2 regions of the Azospirillum sp. UFLA03-27 genome follow, and region 1 is predicted to be linked to the other one. Evidence: predicted binding sites of a transcription regulator. Region 1 holds the regulator's gene; the other holds the start of a gene.
The links. Region 1 encodes HrcA, which represses chaperone genes, less so after heat shock. Its sites were predicted from a motif close to GTTAGCACTCNCCNNNGGNGAGTGCTAAC; they were not measured.

Region 1 (7,427 bases):
CGAGCGCCAGCAGCTCCATGAACTGCGGCTCGCTGAAGGGGCGCTCCTCGGCAGTGCCCTGCACCTCGACGATGCCGCCGTTGCCGGTCAGCACGAAGTTGGCGTCGGCCTGCGCCGTCGAATCCTCGGCGTAGTCGAGGTCGAGAACACTGGCGTTCTTGTAGATGCCGCAGGAGACGGCGGCCACATGGTCGGTCAGCGGCATGGTCTTGAGCGCGCCGATCTGGATCAGATGCTGGAAGGCCAGATGCAGGGCGACGAAGCTGCCGGTGATGGCGGCGGTGCGGGTGCCGCCGTCGGCCTGGATGACGTCGCAGTCGATCTTGATCTGCTTCTCGCCCATGGCGGCACGGTCAGTGACGGCGCGCAGCGCACGGCCGATCAGGCGCTGGATCTCCTGGGTGCGGCCCGACTGCTTGCCCTTGGCGGCCTCGCGGTCGGTGCGGCTGTGGGTGGAGCGCGGCAGCATGCCGTATTCGGCGGTGACCCAGCCCAGGCCGGTGTTCTTCAGGAAGCGCGGAACGCCCTCGTCCACGCTGGCGGTGCACAGGACGTGCGTGTCGCCGAACCGCACCAGGCAGGACCCCTCGGCGTGCTTGCTGAAATGGGGCTCAAGGGAAATGGTGCGCAACTGGTCGTGGGCGCGGCCGGAGGGACGCATCGGGCATGATCCGCGAATCTGTTGAAATCGGCGGCAAGCTAGCGCCCGCTGCCCCCGCCGTCCAGCGCGCAACCGGGGCGCACGTTGATTCGGCGCGGACACCTGCCTAAATTCGGGACGCCCCTTATCCGTGCCCCAACAGCATCGTCCGGTCCCCGCCCCGCCATGATCACCGAGCTGAACCAACGGTCCCGCGAGATCTTCCGGCTGATCGTCGACGCCTATGTGGCGACCGGCGAGCCGGTGGGCTCGCGCACGATCTCGCGGAGGCTCGGCATGGCCCTGTCGCCCGCGACCATCCGCAACGTCATGGCCGACCTGGAAGAACAGGGGCTGCTCTATGCCCCCCACACCTCCGCCGGCCGCATCCCGACCGAGGCGGGGCTGCGCCTGTTCGTCAACGGCCTGCTGGAGATCGGCAGCCTGAGCGAGGACGAGCGCGGCTCCATCGAGGCCAAATGCGCCTCCTCCGGGCGGTCGCTGCAGGACGTGCTGGGCGAGGCGTCCACCCTGCTGTCCGGCCTGTCGCACTGCGCCGGGCTGGTGGTGGCGCCGAAGACCGACCGGCCGCTGAAGCACATCGAGTTCGTGTCGCTGGCGCCCGGCCGGGCGCTGGTCGTGCTGGTCAACGAGGACGGGCTGGTCGAGAACCGCGTCATCGAGGTTCCGGTCGGCGTGCCCGCCGCGACGCTGCAGATGGTGTCGAACTTCCTCAGCGCGAAGCTGGTCGGCCGCACGCTGGACGAGGCGCGGCAGGCCGTGCTGCGCGAGATCGAGGACCAGAAGACCGAGCTGGACGAATTGTCGCAGCGCGTGGTCTCCGCCGGTCTCGCCACCTGGGCGGGCAGCGGCGGGCAGAACAGCGGCCAGCTGATCGTGCGCGGCCAGGCGAAGCTGCTGGAGGACGTCACCGCCCTGTCGGACCTGGAGCGCGTGCGCGCCCTGTTCGAGGCGCTGGAGACCAAGGAGACCATGCTGCGCCTGCTCGACGCCACCGGGAAGGGCGACGGGGTGCAGATCTTCATCGGCGCGGAGAATGTGCTGTTCGGCCATTCCGGCTGTTCGCTGATCATCTCGCCGTTCCAGAACAGCCGCGAGCAGGTGATCGGCGCCATCGGCGTGATCGGCCCGACCCGCATCAATTATGCCCGGATCATCCCGCTTGTGGATTATACAGCCAAGGTCATCAGCCGCCTTGTCGGGTGAAGCCCTTGGCAACGCTTCACCCATTCCCCACCAGACCCCTTTCATCAGACGACGACCCAAGACGACAACGAGAGAGCCATGAGCGAAGAGCAGAACAAGCCCGCCGAAGCCGAGGTGGAGCAGACCGAAGCCGTCCAGGACAAGGCCGCCCAAGAGAAGGCCGCCCAGGACAAGGCCGCGGACGCCGGTGCCGGGGATCGCGTGGCCCAGCTTGAGGCCGAGGTCGCCAGCCTGAAGGACCAGCTCCTGCGTCAGATGGCCGAGGTGGAGAACACCCGCCGCCGCGCCCAGCGCGACCGCGAGGACGCCAGCAAGTTCGCCGTGTCCAGCTTCGCCAAGGAATTGGTGACGGTGGCCGACAACCTGCGCCGCGCGCTGGAGGCCGTTCCCGCCGAGGGCCGAGAGAACGACGAGGTGCTGAAGAGCCTCTCCGTCGGCGTGGAGGCGACGGAGCGCCAGCTCATCTCCGCCTTCGAGCGTGCGGGCATCAAGAAGATCGACCCGACCGGCGAGCTGTTCGATCCGAATTTCCATCAGGTGATGTTCGAGATCGAGAACACCGGCAAGCCCGCCGGCACCGTCGTGCAGGTGCTCCAGCCCGGCTACACCATCCACGGCCGCCTGTTGCGCGAGGCCATGGTGGGCGTCGCCAAGGCCGGTCCTCACGAGATGGGCGGCCAGCACGTCGATACAAAGGCCTGACCGTCTCCAGGACGGGTGGCCCGCCCCTCCTCTGGAGGGATGGAACGGCCGCCCTCCGGACGGCAGGCTGCACGTCTCTTGCGGCGGCGCGGCGGCATGGCCCGCCGCGCCGCTTTTTTTCGCTCGGCGGTCTCCGGATGAGTGTCCGCGCGCGATCCTTTGCGTACCGAAGGGCTTGCGCCGGGCTGGTCCTTCGCCTATTCGCATCGGAACCCCGATTCGCGTCGGGGAGTCTCGCGGCGCCCCGTGAATTGCCCGTTCCGGGCGGCCGCTCATTCAGGGAACCGGACCCGTGGCCAAGACCATTCTGACCGTCGACGACTCCAAGACCATCCGCGACATGGTCGCCTTCACGCTGCGCAACGCCGGCTATGGCGTCACCGAGGCGGCGGACGGCACCGCCGGTCTGGCGGAGGTCAACCGTCAGAAGTTCGACTGCATCATCACCGACCTGAACATGCCGGGCATGGACGGTCTGGCCCTGACCCGGGCCATCCGCGGCAGCGCGCTCAACCGCGCCACCCCTGTCCTGCTGCTGACCACCGAGGCCGATCCCGCCAAGAAGACTGCCGGCCGCGAGGCCGGGGCCACCGGCTGGCTGGTCAAGCCCTTTAACCCGGACAAGCTGGTCGAGACCGTGAAGAAGGTCTGTCCGTAACCGGGAAGGCGCCGAGACGGCGGGCCGGGGGGCCTTATCCCGCCCGCTCCCGCGTGAACAGGAACTCCCCCTCCGGATCGTGGGCGGCGAAGCGCCGCTGCGCGGTGGCGCGGTTGGCGACGGCGTAACAATAGACGCAGCCGTGCGGGCAGGTGTCGTAATCGCCGATATCGCGGCTTTCCGCGCACAGGCAGCCGGGGCGGTTGCCCTTTTCCTTGGCCGCGATGGGCCGCCCGGCGACGTCGGACAGCCTTTGCGCGTCCACGCAGCGGGCTGGCGCCGTGCCGGGGACGCCGGCCAGTTCCGGCTGGGTGCACAGCGTCAGCACCATGCCGTGCTCCGCGGCGATGCCGGCCAGATCGGCCAGCAGGGCGCGCTTTTCCTCGGGGTCCGGGTCGCGCCAGGGCACACCGGCGGCGTCCAGGTTGCGCGCCGTCTTGCGGTAGGGCTGAAGGAAGGACACCACCGCCTCGTCGGTCAGGCCGCGCATCCGGCCGGCCAGCCGGGCGAAGGTCTCGCGGTGCCAGGACGGCGGCGTGGCTTCTGCCTCCACGATGGGTGCCGTCACGATGGGGTCGTAGCGCCAGACGGCGGCGCGCGGCCCCCAGCGGTCGCGCAGCCGGGCCATGTGCTCCACCGCAAGCTCCGCGTCGGGGACGGAGCGCTCCAGCGCAGTGGGCAGGCCGGTGATGCTGTACTGGACGACGAAGGGAAAGCCGCGTTCCGAGACCTCCTCCAGCCCCGGCAGGAAGGGGCCGAGATTCTTGGTCCAGAAGACGAAGCCATCGACCTCTGCGCGGGTCAGGCCGATGCGGTAGGTCTGGCCGCCATAGGGGTTGACCATGCGGCAGTGCCCGGCCTCCAGCCGGTTCAGGAACCAGCGCCCGTAGAAGGCGGGGATGTCCGTCTTGTAGCTGGCGGAAATGATCATCGCCGGACCATGGTGGCTCGGCGGGCCGCGATCAAGGCTGGATTCGCCGGCGCTTCGGCCTAAAGTGCCGGCACAGGATCAGAGGGGCACAGGATCAGGGGAGGATGCCGTGACGGGCGGACAGGACGGCCACAGCGTGGGCAACAGTGCGGGCCACAGCGTGGAGTGGGAAGGGGTGGTGCGGTTCCGGCTGCCGGACGGCTGGCGCCCGGAGGTGGAGGAGCATGAGGGCCACGCCGTGGCCGCCTTCCACCCGCCGGCCCCGGCGGGGGGCGTGCTGCGGCTGGTCACCGACCGGGTGGCGCCCAAGGACGGGCCGGACGGTGCGGTGGCGGTGCTGCGCGAGATGGCGCTGCGCTTCGTGCGCCCCGACGACCAGCGCGCCAGCGACCGGATCGTCGAGCCCTGGGGCGACGACGGCGTCTTGGCCCAGGCGGTGATGATGACGGAGGAGGACGGCCACACCGACGCCCATTACCTCTGGCTGGTCGGGGCGGAGCGGGACGGCAAGGCGGCGGCGGCCATGTTCAGCTACCGCCTGCCCATGGTCATGGATGGGGATGAGTCCTGCGCCGGCACGCTGGCCCTGCTCGACGGGGCGATCCGCGCGGCGGAGATCCTGTAGAACGATTCGGGACAGCCGTCGGAAGCAGGAAAGCCGCCCCGTCGAGGGCGGCTTTTTCTTTTCCGATTCTTTTGCGGGCTGATGTCTTGCGAGCCCGAAGTCTCCGGCGTTCCCGCGCCGCTTCAGGCGTTCAGCGCTCAGGCGGTCAAGATTCCGGCAATCAAGATTCCGGCGGTCAGCAGTGGCCGGCGCCGCCGGACATCAGGGCCTTCAACTGCGCCGCCTTCGGATCGAAGGCCATGGCCGCCTCTTCCGCCGCCAGGGCGGCCAGGCTGATGAAGCGCGCCAGATCGTCCAGGTCGCACTTCGTCGCGTCGTCCATAAGGCTGTCGAGGCAGGACTTGATGGCCAGAGCCATGTCGCGCCGTTCGTCCATCATCTTGATCCCCCTATGGAATGCTGCACACGGTCCCGCTTCGGAAAGCCATATCTGCTGGCAAGAGCGGCCCCCTGACCAGCGAGGGATATATCATATTTCCTTCGACTCTCCACTATTAGAATCTTCGGACAACAAAGAAACAAGGCAACCGGCAATTGATTGTGCACTGTAATGCACACCATTACTTGTTAATGAAAAGTTAACATGGCTGGGTTGCGACCGTTTTGCTTGTGTTAAAGCCCTGTAACAGACCGCTTCCGGCACGGTCGGGGGATAAAGGAGGGCGGTTGCACGCCTTATGCTTCTGAATACCCTGGTATTCACTTGCGGCGCGAAGCCGCAGGCGCGACGATATGCCCCGGCGTGCGCGTCACCTTTTGGTCTTTTGACGGTTGGCGGAATGACCAGGGCGTTGCAGCCCGAAACGCACCTGCCTATATCTCCGGCGACAGACGTGAATCCACCCAACCGTTCCACCGACCCCAAGGGGATCGCGGCGGTGCCGGACCAAACGGGCCGCCACGCATCTGCCGAACAACAGAGGCTGAACATGAGCAAAGTCATTGGCATCGACCTCGGCACCACGAACTCCTGCGTGGCCGTCATGGAAGGCTCCAGCGCCAAGGTGATCGAGAACGCCGAAGGCACGCGCACCACGCCCTCCATGGTCGCCTTCGCGCAGAACGCGGAGCGTCTGGTCGGCCAGCCGGCCAAGCGTCAGGCGGTGACGAACCCCGAGAACACCCTCTTCGCGATCAAGCGTCTGATCGGCCGCCGCTACGACGATCCGCTGACCAAGAAGGACCAGGGCCTCGTTCCCTACAAGATCATCTCCGGCGACAACGGCGACGCCTGGGTGGAGGCCGTCGGCAAGAAGTACAGCCCGTCGCAGATCAGCGCCTTCATTCTGCAGAAGATGAAGGAGACGGCGGAGAACTACCTGGGCGAGAAGGTGACCCAGGCGGTCATCACCGTTCCGGCCTACTTCAACGACAGCCAGCGCCAGGCGACCAAGGACGCCGGCAAGATCGCCGGCCTGGAAGTGCTGCGCATCATCAACGAGCCGACGGCGGCCGCTCTGGCCTACGGCATGGAGAAGAAGGGCGCCGGCACCATCGCGGTCTACGATCTCGGCGGCGGCACCTTCGACGTCTCCGTGCTGGAGATCGGCGACGGCGTGTTCGAGGTGAAGTCGACCAACGGCGACACCTTCCTCGGCGGTGAGGACTTCGACGCCCGCATCATCGACTACCTCGCCGACGAGTTCCAGAAGGAGCAGGGAATCGACCTGCGCAAGGACCGTCTGGCACTGCAGCGTTTGAAGGAAGCCGCGGAGAAGGCGAAGATCGAGCTGTCCTCGGCCATGCAGACCGAGGTCAACCTGCCCTTCATCACCGCCGACCAGTCCGGCCCGAAGCACCTGAACGTCAAGCTGACCCGCGCCAAGCTGGAAGCCCTGGTCGACGAGCTGGTCGCCCGCACGATCGAGCCCTGCAAGGCCGCGCTCCGCGACGCCGGCCTGAAGGCCAACGAGATCGACGAGGTGATCCTGGTCGGCGGCATGACCCGCATGCCCAAGGTCATCGAGGCGGTGAAGCAGTTCTTCGGCCGTGAGCCGCACCGCGGCGTGAACCCGGACGAGGTCGTCGCCATCGGCGCCGCCATCCAGGGCGGCGTGCTGAAGGGCGAGGTCAAGGACGTCCTCCTGCTCGACGTCACCCCGCTGTCGCTGGGCATCGAGACGCTGGGCGGCGTCTTCACCCGCCTGATCGACCGCAACACGACGATCCCGACCAAGAAGTCCCAGACCTTCTCGACCGCCGAGGACAACCAGAACGCGGTGACCATCCGCGTCTTCCAGGGCGAGCGCGAGATGGCCGCGGACAACAAGATGCTCGGCCAGTTCGACCTCGTCGGCATCCCGCCGGCCCCGCGCGGCGTGCCGCAGGTCGAGGTGACCTTCGACATCGACGCCAACGGCATCGTCAGCGTCACGGCGAAGGACAAGGCCACCGGCAAGGAGCAGCAGATCCGCATCCAGGCGTCGGGCGGCCTGTCGGACGCCGACATCAACAAGATGGTCAAGGACGCCGAGGCCCACGCCGCCGACGACAAGAAGCGGCGTGAGCTGGTGGACGCCCGCAACCATGCGGACGCCCTGATCCACACGACCGAGCGGACGATCAAGGAGAACGCCGACAAGATCCCCGCCGCCGACAAGACCGCCGCGGAGGCCGCCGTGGCCGAGCTGAAGTCGGTGCTGGA
Region 2 (7,427 bases), on a different contig from region 1:
TTGCCCGGTTGGGCGTAGAGCGTCTGGGTGGAACTGCCGCGCTGCCAGCCGGTGATTTCCACCTTGAGGGCGCCGCCCTCCGCCGTTAGGACCTTGACCGGAGTCGCCGCGGCGATCTCGCCGTCCCCGGACGCCCCCGGTGCCGGCGGCGCGCCGTACAAAGCGAGGCTGGTCAGGGCGTAGGCGGTGTCGCCGGGCTTCAGGGCCAGCGCCTTCGCCTGATCCGATAGGCCGGCGAAAAGCTGGCGATGGCCGGCGGTGACGTCGGGGAAGCTGTGGGCGATGCCCTTGTGGCAGTCGATGCAGGTCTTGCCGGCCTTCTCCGCCCCTTCCATGGCGCTGGCCGCCTTCGGCGTCTGCTTGTGGAAGTCCATGGCGCCGAAGGAATGGCAGTTGCGGCATTCCTGGCTGTCGGTGGCCCGCATGCGGTCCCATTCGCGGCGTGCCAGCGTGTGGCGCTTGGCCTCGAACTTCTCCTTGCTGTCGATGGAGCCGATGAGCCAGTGGTACAGCTCGCCCGACGCCTGCACCTTGCGGATCACCTTGTGCGTCCAGTCGCGCGGGACGTGGCAGTCGGCGCAGGTCGCCCTTACGCCCGAGGCGTTCTGGTAGTGCGGCGAGGTCTTGTACTCGACATACACGTTGTCGCGCATCTCGTGGCAGGAGATGCAGAATTCCATGCTGTTGGTCGCTTCCATCGCGGTGTTGAAGCCGCCCCAGCCGACCACCCCGACGACGACGCCCACCAGACCGGCCAGCGCGAGCGCCCCGAAGCCGCCCGCCGTCTTCCATCCCCACCGCATGTCGATACCCTGATAACCACCTTGAACAGGTGAGGGGGTGCGCGTTTCCGGCACGTCCGGCACAAGCGCACCCCCCTCACCCAAACCCTCTCCCCGCTTTCGGCGGACCAAAGGTCCGTCTGTCGCGTCAGCGCAAACTTCGTTTGCGCGTGAGCGGAGGGGAGAGGGGATACACCCGCCCCCGTCAGTCGAAGGGATGCGGCTTCGGCGTCTTGTCCGTGGACGGCGGCAGGATCGGCAGAGCGAAGCTCGGCTGGTCACCGGTCAGCGTCTTCAGGAAGGCGACGATCTTGCCGTTCTCATCGGGCGAGAACTTCTTGCCCAACTGGATGCGGCCCATGACGTCCACGGCGTCGGACAGCGTCGCGGCCTCGCCGTCGTGGAAGTAGGGGTAGGTCAGCGCGACGTTGCGCAGCGTCGGAACCTTGAAGTTGAAGCGGTCGGCCTCCTCCTTGGTCACCGCGATGCGGCCCTCGGCGGGGTTGTTGGTCTTGTAGGGCTCGACGACGCCCATCTTCTGGAAGGTGTTGCCGCCGACGGCCGAGCCGTTGTGGCAGGCGGTGCAGCCCGAGTCCTTGAACAGCTCGTAGCCTTCCAGCTCGACGGTGGTCAGGGCCTTCTTGTCGCCCTTCAGCCACTGATCGAAGCGGGAGTTCGGCGTGACCAGCGTCTCCTCGAAGGCGGCGATGGCCTTGGTCACCTCCTCGATGGTGATCTTGGTCTCGCCGAAGACCTCACCGAATTCCTTCTGGTATTCGGGGATGGAGCGCAGCACCTCGACCGCCAGGGCGTGGGTGGAGCCCATCTCGCCCGGGTTGGCGATCGGGCCGCCGGCCTGCTCCTGCAACGTCAGCGCGCGGCCGTCCCAGAACTGCGCCACGTTCAGGCTGGAGTTCAGCACGGTCGGCGAGTTGATCGGACCCTGCTGCCAGTTGTGGCCGATGGAGGTCTTCAGGTTGTCGGTGCCGCCCATGGACAGGTTGTGGCACGAATTGCAGGAGATGAAGCCGGACTTGGACAGCCGGGGATCGAAGTACAGCTTCTTGCCGAGTTCAACCAATCCGGGATTGGTGATCTTCGCCGGCTCGATCGGCGAAATCGGTTCCCCGGCGGCGAACGCGGGCGCGCCGAAGGTGGCGACGGAGGCCGCCAGCATGGCCGCAAACGACACGGCAGCACGCATGGACATCGCACTTCTCCCTTATCGAAGTTCTAATATTTTGGCTAATGCCTTGATGCAAAATGACAGTGACATGCCCCACTCTGGTGATACCAGTGACAGGCGTGTCGCGCGGCAACTTGCCGCATGTCCGTACACAAACTATGGCTACTCAAAACAATCCTTAATGCGGGCGTGAAAAAGGGGCGGCGGAATGCCCCGCCGCCCCCATCGGGACGATGCTCGAACAATGACTTTTGGTTGCGCCTAATCGGCGGCTTGGCTGGTCATGCCGCCTTGCACACCGGACGGCATGCCCTTCACCACCTCGTCCGCCGTGGCGCGGTGGACCTTCACGGAGCCGGTCCACTGGCCCCAGGCCTTCGGGTCGATCGTGTCGCCGTTCTTGCCCAGCGACTTCAGCCGCTTCTGGTCCTCGTCGGTCAGCACCTGCTTGGGCAGGGGGGCCAAGCCGGCGACGTCGGCGGCGGTCATGCCCAGCATGCCGGCGACCCGGCTGCCATAATCGTCATGAACCAGGAAGAAGTGCCAGAGCATCCGTTCCTGGACGTCGCGTTCGCACTGGCCAAGCAGCGTGCCCATGTTCAGAACCAGATCGTCGCGTTCCCAGTCCATCATGGTGCAGTAGCGGGCGCGTGCCTGAACGTAATCGTTGCGGCGCTCGATCACGCTGCGGGTCAGGCGGCCATGGATTTCCGGTGGGTTGTTCGGTTCCTCCCGCTGGGCTTCGCTGAGGCCGTTGTGGATGGACGGCTCGAAATTGACGTGCGGGTTCTGCCCCGGCGCCAGATCGCGCTGGTAGGACATCTGCCCGCCCGACAGGTTGGTGGCGACCGCAGCGTTCTTGGCTTGGTTGATCGGCAACTGCTGATAGTTGGGGCCGACCCGGTAGCGCTGCGTGTCGGAGTAGGAGAAGGTCCGCCCGACCAGCATCTTGTCGTCGGAGAAGTCCAGCCCGTCGACCAGCACGCCGGTGCCCATGGCGATCTGTTCGTTCTCGTTGAAGACGTCCTCGACGTTGCGGTTCAGCGTCATCACACCGACATGGCGCAGGGGGAAGTCCGACTCCGGCCAGATTTTGGTGTCGTCCAGCGGGTCCCAGTCCAGCTCGGGATGGTCGTGATCCTCCATGATCTGGACAAACACATCCCACTGCGGGTAATCGCCCCGGTCGATGGCCTCATAAAGATCCTTGGAGGCGGAGCCGAGATCCTGCCCCTGCACCTTCGCCGCCTCGTCCGCCGTCAGGCAGGCGACGCCGCAGCGCGGGTGGAAGTGGTACTTGACCAGCACCGTGTCGCCGTTGGCGTTCACCATCTTGTAGGTGTTCACGCCGAAGCCTTCCATGTGCCGGTAGTTGGCCGGAATCCCGCGCGGGCTGAACAAATGCGTCAGCATGTGCATGGACTCGGGCGTCTGGCTCATGAAGTCGAAGATGCGGTTCGGTTCCTGCCGGAAGGTCACCGGATCGGGCTTCAGCGAATGGATCACGTCCGGGAACTTGATGGCGTCGCGGATGAAGAAGACTGCGAGGTTGTTGCCGACGAGGTCCCAGTTGCCGTCCTCGGTGTAGAATTTCACCGCGAAGCCGCGCGGGTCGCGCGCCACCTCAGACGAATCGCGCCCGCCGATGACGGTGGAGAAGCGGATGGCCAGCGGGGTCTTTTTGCCGGCCTGTTGGAACAGCTTGGCGCGGGTGTATTTGGACGCCGGCTCGTCGCCGATCTTGCCCGTCGCTTCGAATTCCCCGTAGCAGACGAAGCCGCGGGCATGGACCACGCGCTCCGGAATGCGCTCGCGGTCGAAGTGGGAGATCTTCTCCAGGAACTGGTAATTCTCCAGCGTCGCCGGACCGCGGGCTCCCACGGTGCGCTGGGACTGGTTGTTGGTGATCGGGTGGCCCTGACGGTTGGTCAGAGTCTTCGATTGGTCAGCCATCGCTTTCTCCCTGAACAGCAAGCCGTGCCGGCGCACCTCTGGGGCGTCCGGTTGGGAGGTCAACGGCCCCAGTTTGGAACCGTTCCAATCCAAAACACCGGACGGCGGCACCCTGTCCGTCAGGGAGATGCCCAAACGGAAAAGGGCGGCCCCGAGGGACCGCCCTTTCCGCAAACGTCGTGGATGACGTGAGCTTTTCGACGCAGGCTATTAGAAGCCCATGCCGCCCATGTCGTCCATGCCACCCGGCATGCCGGCCGGAGCAGCCTTCTTCTCCGGCTTCTCGGCGATCATCGCCTCGGTGGTGATCAGCAGACCGGCGATCGAGGCCGCGTCCTGCAGGGCGGTGCGAACCACCTTCACCGGGTCGATGATGCCGGCGGCGACCAGATCGGTAAACTCACCCTTCTGGGCATCGTAGCCGAAGTTGGCGTCGTTCTGGTCCAGCAGCTTGCCGACCACGATCGAACCGTCGGTGCCCGCGTTGTAGGCGATCTGACGGACCGGGGCCTGCAGGGCGCGGCGGATGATCTCGATGCCGACGCGCTGCTCGTCGTTGATCGGCTTCAGGGCGTCCAGGGCCTTGGTGGCGTACAGCAGAGCGGTACCGCCGCCGGCGACGACACCCTCTTCCACCGCGGCGCGGGTGGCGTGCATGGCGTCGTCAACGCGATCCTTGCGCTCCTTCACCTCGACCTCGGTGGCGCCGCCGACGCGGATGACGGCAACGCCGCCAGCCAGCTTCGCCAGACGCTCCTGCAGCTTCTCGCGGTCGTAGTCCGAGGTGGTCTCCTCGATCTGCGCCTTGATCTGGCCGATGCGGGCCTGGATGTCCTCGGCCGAGCCGGCGCCGTCGACGATGGTGGTGTTCTCCTTGGAGATCACGACCTTCTTGGCGGTGCCCAGCATGTCGATGGTGACGTTCTCGAGCTTGATGCCGAGATCCTCGGAGATGACCTGGCCGCCGGTCAGGATGGCCATGTCCTCCAGCATCGCCTTGCGGCGGTCACCGAAGCCCGGGGCCTTGACGGCGGCGACCTTCAGGCCGCCACGCAGCTTGTTCACGACCAGGGTCGCCAGGGCCTCGCCCTCGACGTCCTCGGCGATGATCAGCAGCGGACGCGAGGACTGCACGACGGCCTCGAGGACCGGCAGCAGGGCCTGCAGACCCGACAGCTTCTTCTCGTGGAGCAGGATGAACGGGCTCTCGAGGTCCGCGATCATCTTGTCGGCGTTGGTGATGAAGTACGGCGACAGGTAGCCGCGGTCGAACTGCATGCCCTCGACGACGTCCAGCTCGGTCTCGAGGCTCTTGGCCTCCTCCACCGTGATGACGCCCTCGTTGCCGACCTTCTCCATGGCCTGGGCGATCATCTTGCCGATCTCGCCTTCGCCGTTGGCGGAGATGGTGCCGACCTGGGCGATCTCGTCGTTGGTCGTGACCTTCTTGGCACGGCCGCGGATGTCGTTCACGACGGTCTCGACGGCGAGGTCGATGCCGCGCTTCAGGTCCATCGGGTTCATGCCGGCGGCCACCGACTTCACGCCCTCGCGGACGATGGCCTGGGCCAGAACGGTCGCCGTGGTGGTGCCGTCGCCGGCCAGGTCGTTCGTCTTCGACGCGACCTCACGCACCATCTGGGCGCCCATGTTCTCGAACTTGTCCGACAGCTCGATTTCCTTGGCGACCGAGACGCCGTCCTTGGTGATGCGCGGAGCGCCAAAAGACTTCTCGATCACGACGTTGCGGCCCTTCGGACCCAGCGTCACCTTCACGGCGTCGGCGAGGATGTCCACACCGCGCAGCATCTTCTCGCGCGCGGCGGCGGAGAACTTAACTTCCTTGGCAGCCATTGCTCACTTCCTTGAAATTCGGGGGGTTGGATCGCTCAAGCGCGGGCGGAGGCTCAGGCCTCGACGACGCCCATGATGTCGGATTCCTTCATGATCAGGAAATCCTCGCCCTCGATCTTCACCTCGGTGCCCGACCACTTGCCGAACAGGATGCGGTCGCCGGCCTTCACGTCGAGCGCAACGACCTTGCCGCTCTCGTCACGGGCGCCCGGACCAACCGCGACCACCTGGCCCTCCTGGGGCTTTTCCTTCGCGGTGTCGGGAATGATGATCCCGCCCTTGGTCTTGGTGTCGGACTCCAGACGCTTGACGACGACGCGGTCGTGCAGCGGACGGAACTTCATGGGGATGCCTCCAGGATCAAGGCTTATTGAAAGGATTGGCGCCGGGCTCGGGGCTGTTAGCACTCTCCCCCGGCGAGTGCCAGACAGCTAATCGAGCTGAGGTTTCGATTCAAGAGGGTCGTTGCGGCAATCGGTGCGATTCCTGGCAGCAGTCACCATGGCTTGCTGCTAATGCATTGAAACAGAAGAAAAATTTTTGTTGCCCGCCGCAGCCGCGAACGGCACACTTTCACAAAAGAATCACGTAGGCACAGCGCGAGGACGCCACCGGTTCCACCATCACGGAGGCAGAGCATGGCCAGTCTGGGGCTTCAGCTTCGCGATTACCGCCTGACCACGGCGGAGATTCTGTACCACATGCCGGACCACCCGCACCTGCTGCAGAGCTATCTCTGGCAGGAGTTGGATCTCGCCCCCGGCTACCCGGTGCTGCGCCGGTTCCTGGATTTCTGGCAGGCCAACCTGGACGGCAGGCTGCATTCGGTGAAGCTGGCGACCCATCGCCTGATCACACCGGGGGAGGCCCGCGCGGTGGCCGCGGAATTCCGCTGGACCTGACACCCGGCCAAGCCCTCTCCCCATGCGGGTAAATGTGAATAAATAAACCATTTTTAGGAGTTTATTGCTTCGGATACCCTTTCCCAAGCACGAACCGTTCGTGCCAATGCACGTTCACGACACGCTGGGGAAGACGATCATGACGACGCCGGTTTGCGAAGAAGCGGTCAACCTTGTGAAGCATTTCGAGGGTCTTTACCTCAAGGCCTACCTGTGTCCGGCGGGGGTGCCGACCATCGGCTACGGCCACACCGCCGGGGTCGAACTGGGGCAGAGCATCTCCTCCGCCCAGGCCGACGACCTGCTGAAGTCGGACCTGACCTCCGCCGCCGCCCAGGTGGACAAGCTGGTCACCGTCGCGCTGAACCCGAATCAGCGCGGCGCGCTGGCCTCCTTCGTGTTCAACCTGGGGGCCGGCAGCCTGCAATGCTCGACCCTGCTGCGCCTGCTGAACCAGGGCGACTACGAAGGCGCCGCCGGCCAGTTCAGCCGCTGGGTCTACGCCACGGTCAACGGCGTCAAGACGCAGCTTCCGGGTCTGGTGAAGCGCCGCGCCGCCGAGGCCGACCTGTTCGAAAGCTCCACCGAGCCGCTGCCCCAGGCGGCGGTCAGCACCGCAACGGGCGCGTGATCGCGCGGATGGGGGTGGCCAGCCACCCCCTCACCCTTTCCGCTGGCCGGTCAGCCGCAGGCCGCGGTCGATCCATTGGGCGGTCAGTTTTTCCTGGACGGCGTTCTGGCGCAGCCGCT

Region 2: the regulator HrcA is predicted to act here: its motif matches at 6,175-6,203, upstream of groES (co-chaperone GroES).

The regions. Positions count from the first base shown of each region.
Region 1 is NZ_JAUQTX010000090.1:82-7,508, forward strand. It holds partial or broken gene rph (ribonuclease PH) at 1-661, opposite strand, end outside; gene hrcA (heat-inducible transcriptional repressor HrcA) at 827-1,867, shown strand; gene grpE (nucleotide exchange factor GrpE) at 1,946-2,569, shown strand; gene Q4I23_RS15285 (response regulator) at 2,862-3,227, shown strand; gene Q4I23_RS15290 (DUF1848 domain-containing protein) at 3,262-4,158, opposite strand; gene Q4I23_RS15295 (hypothetical protein) at 4,268-4,783, shown strand; gene Q4I23_RS15300 (hypothetical protein) at 4,959-5,162, opposite strand; gene dnaK (molecular chaperone DnaK) at 5,563-7,427, shown strand, end outside.
Region 2 is NZ_JAUQTX010000198.1:2,141-9,567, forward strand. It holds gene Q4I23_RS23960 (NapC/NirT family cytochrome c) at 1-803, opposite strand, end outside; gene Q4I23_RS23965 (cytochrome-c peroxidase) at 988-1,992, opposite strand; gene Q4I23_RS23970 (catalase) at 2,230-3,921, opposite strand; gene groL (chaperonin GroEL) at 4,132-5,775, opposite strand; gene groES (co-chaperone GroES) at 5,829-6,119, opposite strand; gene Q4I23_RS23985 (usg protein) at 6,414-6,677, shown strand; gene Q4I23_RS23990 (lysozyme) at 6,817-7,308, shown strand; gene Q4I23_RS23995 (pyridine nucleotide-disulfide oxidoreductase) at 7,339-7,427, opposite strand, start outside.